2 linked regions of the Robiginitalea biformata HTCC2501 genome follow. The protein of the gene in region 1 interacts with the protein of each later gene in a pairwise test. Links are inferred from orthologs where the notes say so. Each region holds a gene or a part of one and is shown on either strand. Other genes may lie near its edges.

The links.
Region 2: the proteins of tpiA (region 1) and pepT interact in binary tests that used the Escherichia coli proteins (3 or more experiments, as listed by UniProt). The link is inferred for Robiginitalea biformata HTCC2501 from one-to-one orthologs.

Annotation. Positions count from the first base shown.
Region 1 is NC_013222.1:1,608,440-1,614,796, reverse strand. Bases 1,852-4,813 are described here. They hold tpiA (triose-phosphate isomerase), read right to left. Parts: upstream 3,728-4,813; coding sequence 2,975-3,727; downstream 1,852-2,974. Other genes in these bases: RB2501_RS07140 (BT_3928 family protein), read right to left, coding at 3,740-4,813; prmA (50S ribosomal protein L11 methyltransferase), read right to left, coding at 2,124-2,957; RB2501_RS07155 (ATP-dependent Clp protease adaptor ClpS), read right to left, coding at 1,852-1,957. In the rest of the region: beta-glucosidase BglX, read right to left, coding at 1-1,633; more of RB2501_RS07155, read right to left, coding at 1,682-1,851; more of RB2501_RS07140, read right to left, coding at 4,814-5,431; RB2501_RS07135 (DUF1599 domain-containing protein), read right to left, coding at 5,428-5,988; folP (dihydropteroate synthase), read left to right, coding at 6,089-6,357. UniProt on the Escherichia coli protein: Involved in the gluconeogenesis. Catalyzes stereospecifically the conversion of dihydroxyacetone phosphate (DHAP) to D-glyceraldehyde-3-phosphate (G3P).
Region 2 is NC_013222.1:1,753,248-1,759,555, forward strand. Bases 2,278-5,190 are described here. They hold pepT (peptidase T), read right to left. Parts: upstream 4,405-5,190; coding sequence 3,151-4,404; downstream 2,278-3,150. Other genes in these bases: RB2501_RS07820 (Gfo/Idh/MocA family protein), read left to right, coding at 2,278-2,518; RB2501_RS07825 (YdeI/OmpD-associated family protein), read right to left, coding at 2,576-3,172; RB2501_RS07835 (hypothetical protein), read left to right, coding at 4,496-4,933; RB2501_RS07840 (quinone-dependent dihydroorotate dehydrogenase), read left to right, coding at 5,033-5,190. Also shown: transcription antitermination factor NusB, read left to right, coding at 1-213; RB2501_RS07810 (DUF1573 domain-containing protein), read left to right, coding at 263-748; preprotein translocase subunit YajC, read left to right, coding at 770-1,057; more of RB2501_RS07820, read left to right, coding at 1,175-2,277; more of RB2501_RS07840, read left to right, coding at 5,191-6,070; RB2501_RS07845 (GNAT family N-acetyltransferase), read right to left, coding at 6,164-6,308. UniProt on the Escherichia coli protein: Cleaves the N-terminal amino acid of tripeptides.

The sequences.
Region 1 (6,357 bases):
CCAGGACGATATTCGGGTTCACCGCATGGACCGCTTCGAGCAACTCCTGCTGCAGGCCCGGCAGTCCGAGTGCGGCCCGGCTCCTCCCCTCCCCCGACTGAAAACCGTGTTCCCCAAGGACCATCACGACGGTTTCCGAGCTCCGGGCAAGTTCCACGGCGGCGGGGATCCCGCTCCGGTCGGTGGTATTGATTTTAGTTTCGAAGACAAAGGCAGTCTCCCCTTCTGCCAGGGGTACCCCCCGTTCATATGCCAGTGTATTTCCGCTATAGGCCTGCATCCCTTCCAGGACGGAAACCGCGGAATTCGGTTCGGCCGTTAGGCGCCAGCTGCCCAGGGGGCTGTCCTTATCCGATGCAAGCGGGCCGATCAGGGCAATGGAACCGCCATTTTTTGACAGGGGCAGCACACCTCCTTCATTCTTGAGCAAGACGATGGATTTTCGCGCCATATCCCGGACGGTCTCCAGGCGCGCAGGATTCGAGAGGATGCGTTTCTCCCGCTCTGCATCCGCGTACCGGTACGGGTCGGCAAACAACCCCAGGTCGTATTTCAATCCCAGAATTCGCAAAACGGCCTCGTCTACCAGGCTTTCCGGCACTTTGCCGTCCCGGACAAGTTCCGGCAGCTCCGTCAGGTACATACCGCTTTCCATATCCATATCCGAACCGGCTACCGCAGCCCGCAGAGCTGCTTCGTTCCGGTCGCGGGCGTAGCCATGGGGGATCATCTCTCCTATGGACCCCCAATCGGAGACCACAAATCCCTGAAAATCCCAGGCGGCCTTCAGGATATCCCGTTGGAGGAAGGCGTCGGCGGTTGCCGGGATACCGTTCAATACGTTAAAGGAGTTCATGACCGTCGCAGCCCCGGCATCCACCCCGGCCTGAAACGGCGGAAGCACCACGTTATACAGGGTGGACAAACCGAAATCGGCCGTATTGTAATCGCGCCCCCCTTCGGCAAAGCCATACCCTGCAAAATGTTTCAGGCAGGCCGCTATCGTCAGCGGGTCGGACAAATCGTCCCCCTGGAAACCGCGGACCCGGGCCACCCCAACCCGACTCCCGAGGTATGGGTCTTCCCCGGCACCCTCCATAACACGCCCCCAACGGGGATCGCGGGAAATATCCACCATGGGGGCAAAGGTCCAGTGAATCCCGGACGCCGCTGCTTCCCGGGCAGCGAGTTCCGCGGATTTCCGGATTGCCTCCAGATCCCAACTGGCGGCCTCGGCAAGGGGAATTGGGCTGATGGTCTTAAACCCGTGGATCACATCCTGCCCGAAAATCAGCGGAATGCCCAACCGGGTTTCTTTAACGGCTACCTCCTGGAGTTTACGGGTATCCGAGGTGTTGGTGATATTCAGCATGGAGCCCACCCGGCCACTCCGCAAGTCTTCGTATTTACGCTCGGCATCGCCGCCTTCCGGGACCGGCCCGGTGACATCCCAGAAACCGTTGTACTGGTTCATCTGCCCGACCTTTTCCTCCAGGGTCATCCGCGAGAGCAAATCCCTGATAAACGCATCCCGTGCGGTTGCAGCATCGGCTGACTGCCCGGCCGGTTGTTGCGAATAGGAAACGTTTGCAGTACAAAGTGTAAATAGCAGGAGAAAGGAAAGAGCGCGCATCGATCGTTGGTTTTTACCAAATATCGATAAAATATATCAGAATGGTTCTCAGACGATTTCGGCGCTCAGGCCAGCTTGCAGCAGTCGGGTGCATCGCGGTTTCAGGTCGCTGAATTCCCCTGTTTTAACGGTGCATTTGCCGTTGTGGTGTACGATCAGGGAACACTGTTCGGCTTGTTCGGGTGTATGCTCGCAGACGTCGATGAGGGTTTGGATGACGTGGTCAAAAGTATTCACCTCGTCGTTGAACAGCACAATTTCACTCAGGTGTTTTTGCTTGTCTTCTACCAGCAATTCTTCCTGCAAGCGTTCCTTCGTACTCATATCCAAGGGGTTTGATACGAATATAATAAAAAAAATTTCCCGCAATTCGTCGGGTTTGCGGATTTGCATTCCCCTCAAAAAAAGGGCTTACGGCAAAATGTTTTTGCAAAACATCCGGTGCCCCATTCCGAATCCGTCAGCAAGAGCCCTGTCGGTCGGCCCGAAATCAGAACTTCCCAAACCGGGCGGCAACCCAGTTTTCCCGTTCGCGGAAATCCTTGAATTCCAGCCCGTGGCGGGAAGCGGCTTCGCGGATATCCGGGAGGTCGGCCCGGTAAAACCCGCTGAGCAAAAGTTCCCCGCCTTCCCGCAGGGAGGTCGCATAGCCCGAAAGGTCCTCCAGAAGTATATTCTTATTGATATTCGCCAGGATACAATCGAAATCCCTGCCACGGATGGCCCGAACATCCCCGAGGACCGCCTCGATTTCCGGCACCCCGTTCCGGGCTGCATTCTCCCGGCAATTCTCTGCCGACCAGGGATCGATGTCCACGGCCAGGACGGGTCGGGCACCCCGCCGCGCAGCCAGGATGGCCAATACGCCTGTCCCGGAACCCATATCCAGGAGGGCTTTCCCATTCAGGTCCATGTCCAGGAGGTATCGGAGCATCAGCCAGGTGGTCTGGTGGTGGCCTGTTCCAAAACTCATCTTTGGGGAAATGACCAGGTCAAAATCCGTTCCGGCCGGCGGATCCGGGTGGAACGGGGCCCGCACCACGCACCGGTCGCCCACCTGGATGGGTTGATAATCCGCTTCCCAGAGCGCATTCCAGTTTTGCTGGGCCACCCGGGTAATCTCAAAGGAAGCTTCCCATTTCGGGGACGACCAGTAAGGTACCCCGGCCAGTGCCTGCTCATCCCAGTCTTCCTCCCGGATATAGGCCTTGAGCCCTGTGGGGGTTTCCTCGAAACTCTCAAACCCGAGTTCCCCCAGTGCCGCTATGAATATTTCCGAAGCCGGCTGCAGCGGTTTCAGGGTCAGGGAACAACAGATATACATAGGAACGGTTTACACACCTATCCGATGGCCTTGATAATGGCCACAAAGTCATCCGCCTTGAGGGAGGCCCCGCCGATCAGCCCGCCATCTACATCGGGCTTGGAAAAGATCTCGGCGGCGTTCCCGGGCTTGACGCTGCCGCCATAAAGGATGGAAACTTTCTGGGCCACCGCATCCGTGTAGGCGTCGGACACAATTTTACGGATAAATGCATGCATCTCCTGGGCCTGTTCCGGGCTGGCGGTTTCTCCCGTGCCGATAGCCCAGACGGGCTCATACGCCAGGACGATCCGCCCCCAGGCTTCCTCCGGCAGCTGGAACAGGGCGTTCTTCAACTGGGATTCTACCACTTCGAAATGCTTCCCGGCTTGCCGGTCCTTGAGCTCTTCCCCAAAGCAGAAGATGGTCCGCATGCCTTTTTCAATGGCCTGCCCCACTTTTTTGGCTAGCAAGTCGTCGTCCTCGCCAAAATACGCCCGCCGCTCGGAATGCCCGAGGATGACCGTATCTACCCCGATGCCGAGCAGCATATCCGCGGCAACTTCCCCGGTGTAGGCCCCGGAATCCGCAAAGTGCATGTTCTGGGCAATCGCCTCGATTTTAGAATGTTCCAGGCGCCTGACCGCTTCGGCCAGGTTGACGAATACGGGCGCGACCATCACCTCCGCCGAACAGTCCGGCAGCTTGGCGGCCAGTTCGTCCAGCAGGGCTTCCGACTCGGAGGCCGTTTTGTTCATTTTCCAGTTTCCGGCTACGATATTAGATCTCATTGCGTTTCGGTTTTATTGTTGGATGTTTTGTTTCGCCCACATTTCCCGGGCCTGTTCGATTGTATAGTTCCTGTACACAAAATCTTCGCCAAATAATTCCCTTCCATAATCTTCCAGGGGCTGGTCAAATCCTGCGGCCTTCCGGAGGCTGTCTACCTTCCCGGGTTGGGCCACGGGCCAGATCATATCAACTTTCTCCGGGGGGGAACCCATGTAAAATGACGTGCCCTGTGTCCCGTATATCTGGGGTTCTCCCTGCCTCATCAACTGGCGGTCCAGCATCATGGCATACAGGCGGAAAGGCAGCTCCCCGGCCCGCGCAGCCCCTTCGATCTGGGGCAGAAATTCATCGATTCGGTTGGAATGCTGGATTACGTACCACGCCGCTTTGGATGTTTCCCCGCCAACCTGACTCTTACCGGGGTAACCGTTGACCGCAATAACAGAATCGATCCAGGCGATGTTCGAACTGTCGATTTCCATTTGCAGGCCCCAGTTCGAGAAATCGCCCTGATGGGCCTCGGCCCGGTATTTCTGGTCGAGCTCCATGATGCTGTCAAGGCTTTTCTTCAGGGGCATGTTATACCGTGCCGCTTCCGTCAGGGGTTGCAGTTCCAGCTCCTCCAGGTCGTTGTAATGGAGCTTCTGGCGAATGATGCCCCGTTCGAGCCTGAGGACCCCCGGGTTGGAGCGCACTATGGTCTTCAGGGTAGTCTGGTCCGAAAAATAAAACGGGAAGTCCAGCCCGTTTGCGGCCTTGAGGGCATCGACCGCCTCCTGGGAGGAGGCCGACATGCCGATTACCGAATACCCCAATGCGGCCGCGGAATCCGTGTAGCGGGCGAGGGCTTTAAACGCCGGGGCATGGCTCTTGTCCAGGTCGTAGGAGATGACCATCAGCAGTTGCGGCCGGGTCAGGATTTCTCCGGCGTAGTCCACCCCTTCCCTCTCCAGGGTAAAATCGTGGATGGGAGGCTCGTAACCCGCCCGGATCTCACGGGTATCCGCCACTTCTACGAATTCCCCCTCCACCTCCGGGTATTCCCCATTGGTGGTGATAATTTGTTCTTCCCCGTCTATCCGGAACTTCCAGTCGTATTCGTAGACCGGGGCCGGGGCGTCTTCCGGGATGACCATCCCCTCCGGGATGCTGGCGCCAATATGGTAGGGCCTGAAATCGATCCAGGGAAGGTGGTTCAACACGTAGTTGGCAAACAGGATACAAGCCACCAGGGCCAGGGCAGTTGCCCCTGCCCGGAAGAGCCGGCTCCCTATCGGATTAATGTACTTACTGCCCGCCAGCAGAACCAGGATGAGCACCAGCAGGGCGACGTCCTTGTAAAAGGACTGCCAGGGCGTGAGTTTCAGGGCGTCCCCGAAGCACCCGCAATCCGTCACCTTGCCCGTCACGGCCGAATATAGCGTGAGAAACGTAAAGAATACGATGGTCGCCAGGAGCGTCCAGAGCGTGGGCTTGCGCAGATAGCCCAACAGCAGCGTCACCCCCAGTATGACTTCCAGGACCACCACAAAGAGGGCAATGGCCAGGGCATAAGGTTCCAAAAACGGCAGGTCCAGCACGGGTGGGCTGAAGTACTCCTCCAGTTTGAAGGAGAAGCCCACCGGGTCATTGAGCTTGATAAATCCGCTGACGATAAACAGGAGCCCGACCAGTACGCGGGCCAGGTGCACAAGGTATTTCATGCTTGATTGGGTTTTTCCGCGCTTTCTTCCAGATGGATCAGGGCAAAGACCGCATAGTTGATCATGTCCTGGTAATTGGCTTCCACTCCCTCGCTCACTTCGGTTTTCCCGAGGTTCGCTTCAATTTGCTTAACCCGCAGGAGCTTCTGCAATATCAAATCCGTCAGGGAGGAAATTCGCATGTCGCGCCAGGCTTCCCCGTAGTCGTGGTTCTTGGCTTCCATCAGCGCCTTGGTCCGGGCCACCTGAGCGTCGTAAAGGGAAAGGGCCTCCTCCGGTTCCAGGTCCGGCTGGTCGGCAACCCCACGGGACAACTGGATCAGGGCCATAATCGCATAATTCGTGATCCCGATAAATTCCGCCAGTTCCCCTTCGTCCACTTTGCGCTCCCCGTGCTCCTGCAGGCTGCGGATCCGCTGGGCCTTGATAAATATCTGGTCCGTCAGGGAGGGCAATCTCAGGATGCGCCAGGCAGCGCCGTAATCGTTCATCTTGCGGCGGAACAGGTCCCGGCACGTGGCGATGACAGCGTCGTAGGCTCTGGAAGTTTCCTTCATGGGTTGCTCGAATTTGCGTAATTTCGGCGGGTTAACGCACCTGTCAAAAGTACTGTTTTCACGGGATTTTTGCCGGAGCCGGGCCAAAAAACCTCGATTTATGACCATCTGCTGCAATGGAAAGCTGCTGGATCTTTCGACCCCGCGGATTATGGGCATCCTCAATTCAACCCCGGATTCGTTTTACGACGGCGGACGATTTGCAGACCCACGGGCAGCCATGCTCCGGGCAGAACAACTGCTGGGCGAAGGTGCCGACTTCCTGGACGTGGGCGGTTACAGCACGCGTCCCGGAGCGGGGCAGGTCAGTGAGAGCGAAGAACTCGGGCGCGTGGTCCCGCTGGTGGAAAAGCTGGCCCGGGAATTCCC
Region 2 (6,308 bases), 150 kb from region 1 along the record:
GAAATAGACGGGATCCTGCTGAAGATGGGCATTGCGGAATTGCTGTATTTCCCCTCCATCCCGGAACGGGTAACCATCAACGAATACCTGGAGATCGCCAAGGAGTATTCCACCCCGAAGAGCAGCATTTTTATCAATGGCATCCTGGATAAGCTCATCCGCGAATACCGGGAGGCCGGCAGGCTTAAAAAAACAGGCCGGGGACTCATGTAATCAAATATTCCGTATTTTTGCATCTATTAATAAAAAAAACAGCAGAATCATGAGAAAAGCGACAGTATTCCTGAGCGTGCTTGCAGTAGCAGCCCTGTCTTCATGCAAAGAGAAAGCTTCCGAGAAGATCAATGCAGAGAACGTCGAGGTCGCCGCCCAGCGCGACGCGGCATCCAAGAACATGGCCGCCATTACCTTTGACAATAAGGAACACGATTTCGGAACTATCGAGCAGGGGACGCCCCAGGAAACCACCTTTTCCTTTACCAACACGGGTACCGCCCCGCTGATCATTACCAATACTTCGGCCAGTTGCGGATGTACCACCCCGGACGCCCCGATCAACCAGCCGATTGCCCCGGGCGAAAAAGGCGAAATCAAGGTTCGCTTCAACGGCAGCGGCAGCGGGCAGGTCACCAAGACCGTAACGGTTATGGCGAACACCGCCGGAGGGCAGGAGATGCTCCGCATCAAGGCCTTCGTAAACCCGAAAGCGGCCGGCGGAACGGCAGCAGTGGGCCCGGTTAAGAACTAAGATTCGTAAATCAGCAACGGAATGAGTGACCAAATCGGGCAGTTCCTGCCCATGATCCTGATTTTTGCAGTGGCGTACTTCTTTATGATCCGCCCGCAGATCAAGCGTCAGAAAGACGAGAAAAAGTTTGCCAAAGCCCTGAAAAAAGGGGATAAGATCGTAACCAAAAGCGGTTTGTACGGAAAGGTTGTGGACCTGAACGACAAGGACTTCTCCTGCATCATCGAAACGATGGCAGGCCGTATGAAATTCGATCGCTCTGCCATTTCCATGGAACTGAGCAAAAAGGCGAACGACCCCAAGGATTAGAATTCCGCTTCTTCGGGGCGTGCAAGCCCTGACGCAATCGCATGGAAAACGCCGGCAACAGCCGGCGTTTTTTTTTGCCCTGCCAATGTAGTACCTTGTTTTCAAGAACATCGGACTATGGAAACACGCAGATCATTTATCCGCAAAGGGGCCCTGGGTGCCTCGGCTGCGGCCTCCGCCTTATTGGTGCCCGCGCCCCTGTGGAGCCGGGGATCCCAAGTTCTGGGGGCGAACGACCGGATCGGCATTGGCCTGATCGGTTGCAACGGCATGGGTTTTTCAAACCTCAGTTCCTTTTTAAAGCTGCCCGAGGTACAGGTAACCGCCCTTTGCGATGTGGACCAGGGCGTTTTGGAGCGCCGAACTGCCCAGCTTACCGAGGCGGGGCACGGCAAACCCAAACAGTACGGCGATTATCGGGAATTACTCGAAAATGCGGATGTTGACATCGTGATTATCGGCACGCCGGACCACTGGCATTGCCTGCAACTCCTGGATGCCCTGGACGCCGGGAAAGACGTGTACTGCGAGAAGCCCATTGCAAACTCCATTGAGGAATGCGACCGGATGCTGCAAGCAGTTGAGGGCAGCGGGCGGATGGTCCAGATTGGCCAGTGGCAGCGCAGCCAGCCGCATTTTGTGGATGCGATTGATTTCCTTCGCACGGGGGCCCTGGGGCCCGTCCGCCTGGCAAAGGCGTGGGCGTACCAGGGTTGGATGCAGCCAGTGCCCGTATTGCCGCACAGCCCGGCGCCTGAGGGGGTCGACTATAAGATGTGGTTGGGGCCGGCGCCCGAACGCCCCTTTAACCCAAACCGCTTCCATTTTAATTTCCGTTGGTTCTGGGACTACGCGGGCGGCCTGATGACCGACTGGGGGGTGCACCTCATCGATTATGCCTTATACGGGATGGAAGCAACCGCCCCGAATTCTGTTATGGCCTCCGGGGGCAAGTTTGCCTATGCCGACGACGCCTCCGAGACGCCCGATACGCTCCAGACCGTCTATGAATTCGATGGCTTCAACCTCCTCTGGGAGCACGCCACGGGTATTGACGGGGGGAATTACGGCAGGAATCACGGTATTGCATTTATCGGGAACAATGGCACCCTGGTCCTGGACCGGGGCGGTTGGGAAGTAATTCCCGAGGTGGAACACGAGAGCTGGCGGCAACTGCCGGACCAGCCAAAAATGGAAGCGGTACCGCTGCGTTCGGCCGAAGGGAATGGCCTGGACCTGCACACCGCAAATTTCCTGGAAGCGGTACGCAACCGGGATGCTGCAATCCTCCGGGCGCCTATCCGGGTGGGGTACCATGCGGCGCGGGTATCCCATATGGGGAATATCGCCTACAAAACGGGTCGGAAACTCAAGTGGGATGCCGGGCAGTCGGCATTTACGGATGCCGGAGCGAACCGCCTGATGCGTGCGGACTACCACAACGGCTGGGAGCTCCGCTAGGGGCCTGTCCGGGGGTCCGGGCAATCGGAAAACCAATAGCCCTACAGGGGTAGCCCATTAACAGTTCCTGTATTTGTCATGGAGGCCGACCCCTTGTCGGATCATCGGGAGGATTTTGTCCAGACGCCGCTTTTTCGTGGCTTCCTGTTTGGCCGAGGCGATGTGCTCTGCGTAATCCCGCTGTTTATAGGGGGCCAAGTTGCCGAAAGCGGCCTGGAGTTCCGGGTCGGAATTCAGGGCGGCCTGCAACAGGTGGGGTATTGCGGTTTTTTTGGGTTTGACCGGATCCAGCCGGACCCCTTTGCGGGCATTGGCAATGGCCTCGAGTACATAGGCTTTTACGTGCCGGGGGTCAATCTGCTCCACAGAGGTAAACTTCCAGTGCCGCATGGCTTTGGTTTTGCCTTCCTGGGCATTTTCGAGTACCCCGAGCGGATCCGAAAGAAATACCCCATTGAAGAACCAGAGCCCGAAATGGTTCTTAAATGCGAGTACCCCCACGACGTTTTCCTTTCCCAACGTATAAACCGGGCAGCTCCATTTGAAGTCTTCTTCCAGTTCCGTGTCGCTGACCAGGTCGCGCAATCGGGCAATCCCTTCCCGAAAAGGCCCCTCTTTTTCGAAATATGCGGCTATTTTGGCTGATTTTTCCATGAATCGGGCGGTTTGCTGGCAGTAAGTTCGCAAATTTTCACAATAACTTCCACGGCCTTCTCCATACTTTCAACCGGAACGTACTCGAATTTCCCGTGGAAATTATGCCCCCCGGCAAAGATATTCGGGCAGGGCAGCCCCTTATAGCTCAGTTGGGACCCGTCCGTGCCCCCGCGGATCGGTTGGATCAGGGGTTCCACCCCAACGGACCGCATCGCCTGTTCGGCCACTTCCACAATGGGGTAGACCGGGAGTATTTTCTCCCGCATGTTGTAATACTGGTCTTCGATTTGTACTTCCACCCGGGCTTGCCGCTTTCGGGCCGTTTCCTCCGCCAGTACCCTGAGCAGGGATTTGCGTTTTTCAAATGTTTCCCGATCGTGGTCCCGGATGATCAGTTCCGCCCGGGCCTCCTCGATCCCGCCCTGGAACTGGTGGAGGTGGAAGAAACCCTCGCGACCGCTGGTCTTTTCCGGGACTTCCCCCGGCGGGAGGCCGGAGAGGATTTCCTGCAGGGTGGTGATGGCATTCACCATTTTATTTTTAGCATAGCCCGGGTGGACGCTGGTCCCGAAAGCGGTAAGCACCGCACGGGCTGCATTAAAATTTTCGAATTCGAGTTCGCCAACCTGGCTTCCGTCGATGGTGTAGGCCCAGTCGGCCCCGAATGCCCCGACGTCAAAGTGGTGGGCGCCGCGTCCGATTTCCTCGTCGGGCGTAAAACCGATTCGGATGGTGCCATGGGGGATTTCGGGGTGTTGGATCAGATATTCGGCGGCTGTCAGGATCTCGGCAATTCCAGCCTTGTCATCCGCTCCCAGCAGCGTATTCCCATCGGTAACCACCAGGGTCTGCCCGGTGTATCGCCGGAGTTCCGGGAAGTACTCGGGGGAGAGGACAATCCCGGATTCGGCATTCAGGACAATGTCCCCCCCGTCGTAGTCCGGAACCAGCCGCGGACGGACATTCGTGCCGCTGAAATCCGGGCTCGTATCGAAATGGGCGATAAAACCGATTACCGGCAACCGATCGGGGACATTCGAGGGCAGGGTTGCAGTGATATAGGCTTTTTCGTCTATCCGGACGTCTTCCAGGCCCATTTCCTCCATCTCCCGAACGAGCAGGCGGGCCAGCTCCCATTGCTTTTCCGTGCTGGGGGTGGATGCGGAGTCCGGGTTGCTCTGGGTGTCGATCCGGACGTAGCGGAGGAAGCGCTCGAGGAGGTCGGACATATAATTTTTACAGGAATCAGGAGTTAGTATTAAGAACGATCCTGCGGTACGGAGGCTTGTATGCCATTTGCAGGGTACAACGCAAAGAAAGATGATCCGAAGATTTCTGACAACCCTGCTGCTGACTTTCTGCCTGTTTCCCGCAGTTTCCCAGGAATGCGCCCTGGGGGTAGGGGGAAAGGATACGGAACTTATCGTGTTGGTTTTCCAGCTGAACGATGCGCAACAGGAAAAGCTGAACCGCTGGACGGAAGCCCTGGAAACCGAGAATGCCGAACTCCAGGCCCGGGCGCGTGACCTGCTCAATACGCACCCTCAGGAAACCACAGAAGAAGTGGAGGTCCTCGGCACAAAATACCGGGAAATCAAGGAGATGATGCTCGCCAATTCGCTCCGGTACGACCGGATGTTGCTCGGTACGTTCAACGAATTGCAATACCAACGGTATGTGGAACTTTGCCAGGAGGTCATGCGGGCCCCGATGGCGCCGGCAGCGGAATCCGGAGGAGGTTCCGGGGTCCCGGAATAATCCCGGGGCGGTATAGGTGCGGCCGTTTGTCGACTTTCACCCGTGAAGCTTGGTAGGGTGCGCGGATAGTTTGTAATTTTGACGAAATTCGCACCCCCTATGTACAAGCTTCTGCTTCGGCCCCTGTTGTTTCTATTCGATCCTGAAGCAGTCCACCATTTTTCCTTTTTCGCTATACGGACCCTGCACCGGCTGGGCCTGGGCGGTTTGCTCAGAAGCATGTACCGGTTGGACGACCCGCGTCTGGAACGGGAGGTTTTCGGTTTGAAATTCCCCAACCCTGTGGGGCTTGCCGCAGGGTTTGACAAGGATGCCCGATTGTTCGACGAACTGGCGGATTTCGGTTTCGGGTTTGTGGAGATTGGAACCCTTACCCCCAAAGCCCAGGCGGGAAACCCGAAAAAGCGGCTATTCCGCCTGCGGGCGGACAAGGCCATCATCAACCGGATGGGGTTCAACAACCGGGGCGTCTTCGAGGCCGCCGAGCGCCTGGCCGGGACCCGTCGGGTCCTGATCGGCGGGAATATCGGCAAGAACAAGGCGACTCCCAACCGGGAAGCGGTCAAGGACTACATGATCTGTTTCGAAACCCTGTTCCCCCATGTAGACTACTTTGTGGTCAATGTAAGCTCCCCGAATACCCCGGGGCTCAGGGAGCTGCAGGAGAAGAAGCCGCTCACCGAGCTGCTTCGGATCATGAAACGGGAAAACACAAAATGCGCCCTGGTAAATGCCACGCGGGAAAAGCCCATCCTGCTGAAAATCGCCCCGGACCTGACGGATGCGCAGTTGCGGGACATTATCGAAATTGTCGGGGAAACGGGTATCGACGGGGTGATTGCCACGAATACCACGATCGCCCGGGACGACCTGAAATCCGACATGTACCTGCAGGAAGAGCAGGGGGGACTCAGTGGCCGCCCGTTGCGCAAACGTTCCACCGAGGTAATCCGCTTCCTGGTTGAGGAGGGAAAAGGCGCGTTCCCGGTTATCGGCGTGGGCGGAATCCATTCGGCCGGGGATGCCCTGGAGAAACTCGACGCCGGCGCCAGCCTGGTACAGCTCTGGACCGGGTTCGTTTACGAGGGGCCCGGGCTGGTGAAAAAAATCAACCAAAAACTTCTGGAGCAGGCCTGATTCCTGCTGTTTTGCCTGATTCCGGCTGTTTGCCTGATTCCTGCTGTTTGCCTGATTCCTGCTGACCTGCTTAATTCCCACAAACCTGGACTGCTAGTTCGCCGGGGGAGCCGAAGGGGTATATCTCCGGAGCAGGTAGGTCCGCTGGAACCGCTTGAACAGGTCGATGTGCAGGTAGAGAGTTTCGTGTTGGATATTCAGCTTGGCCTTGAACCGGCGGGAGGCGGTATTCAGGCAT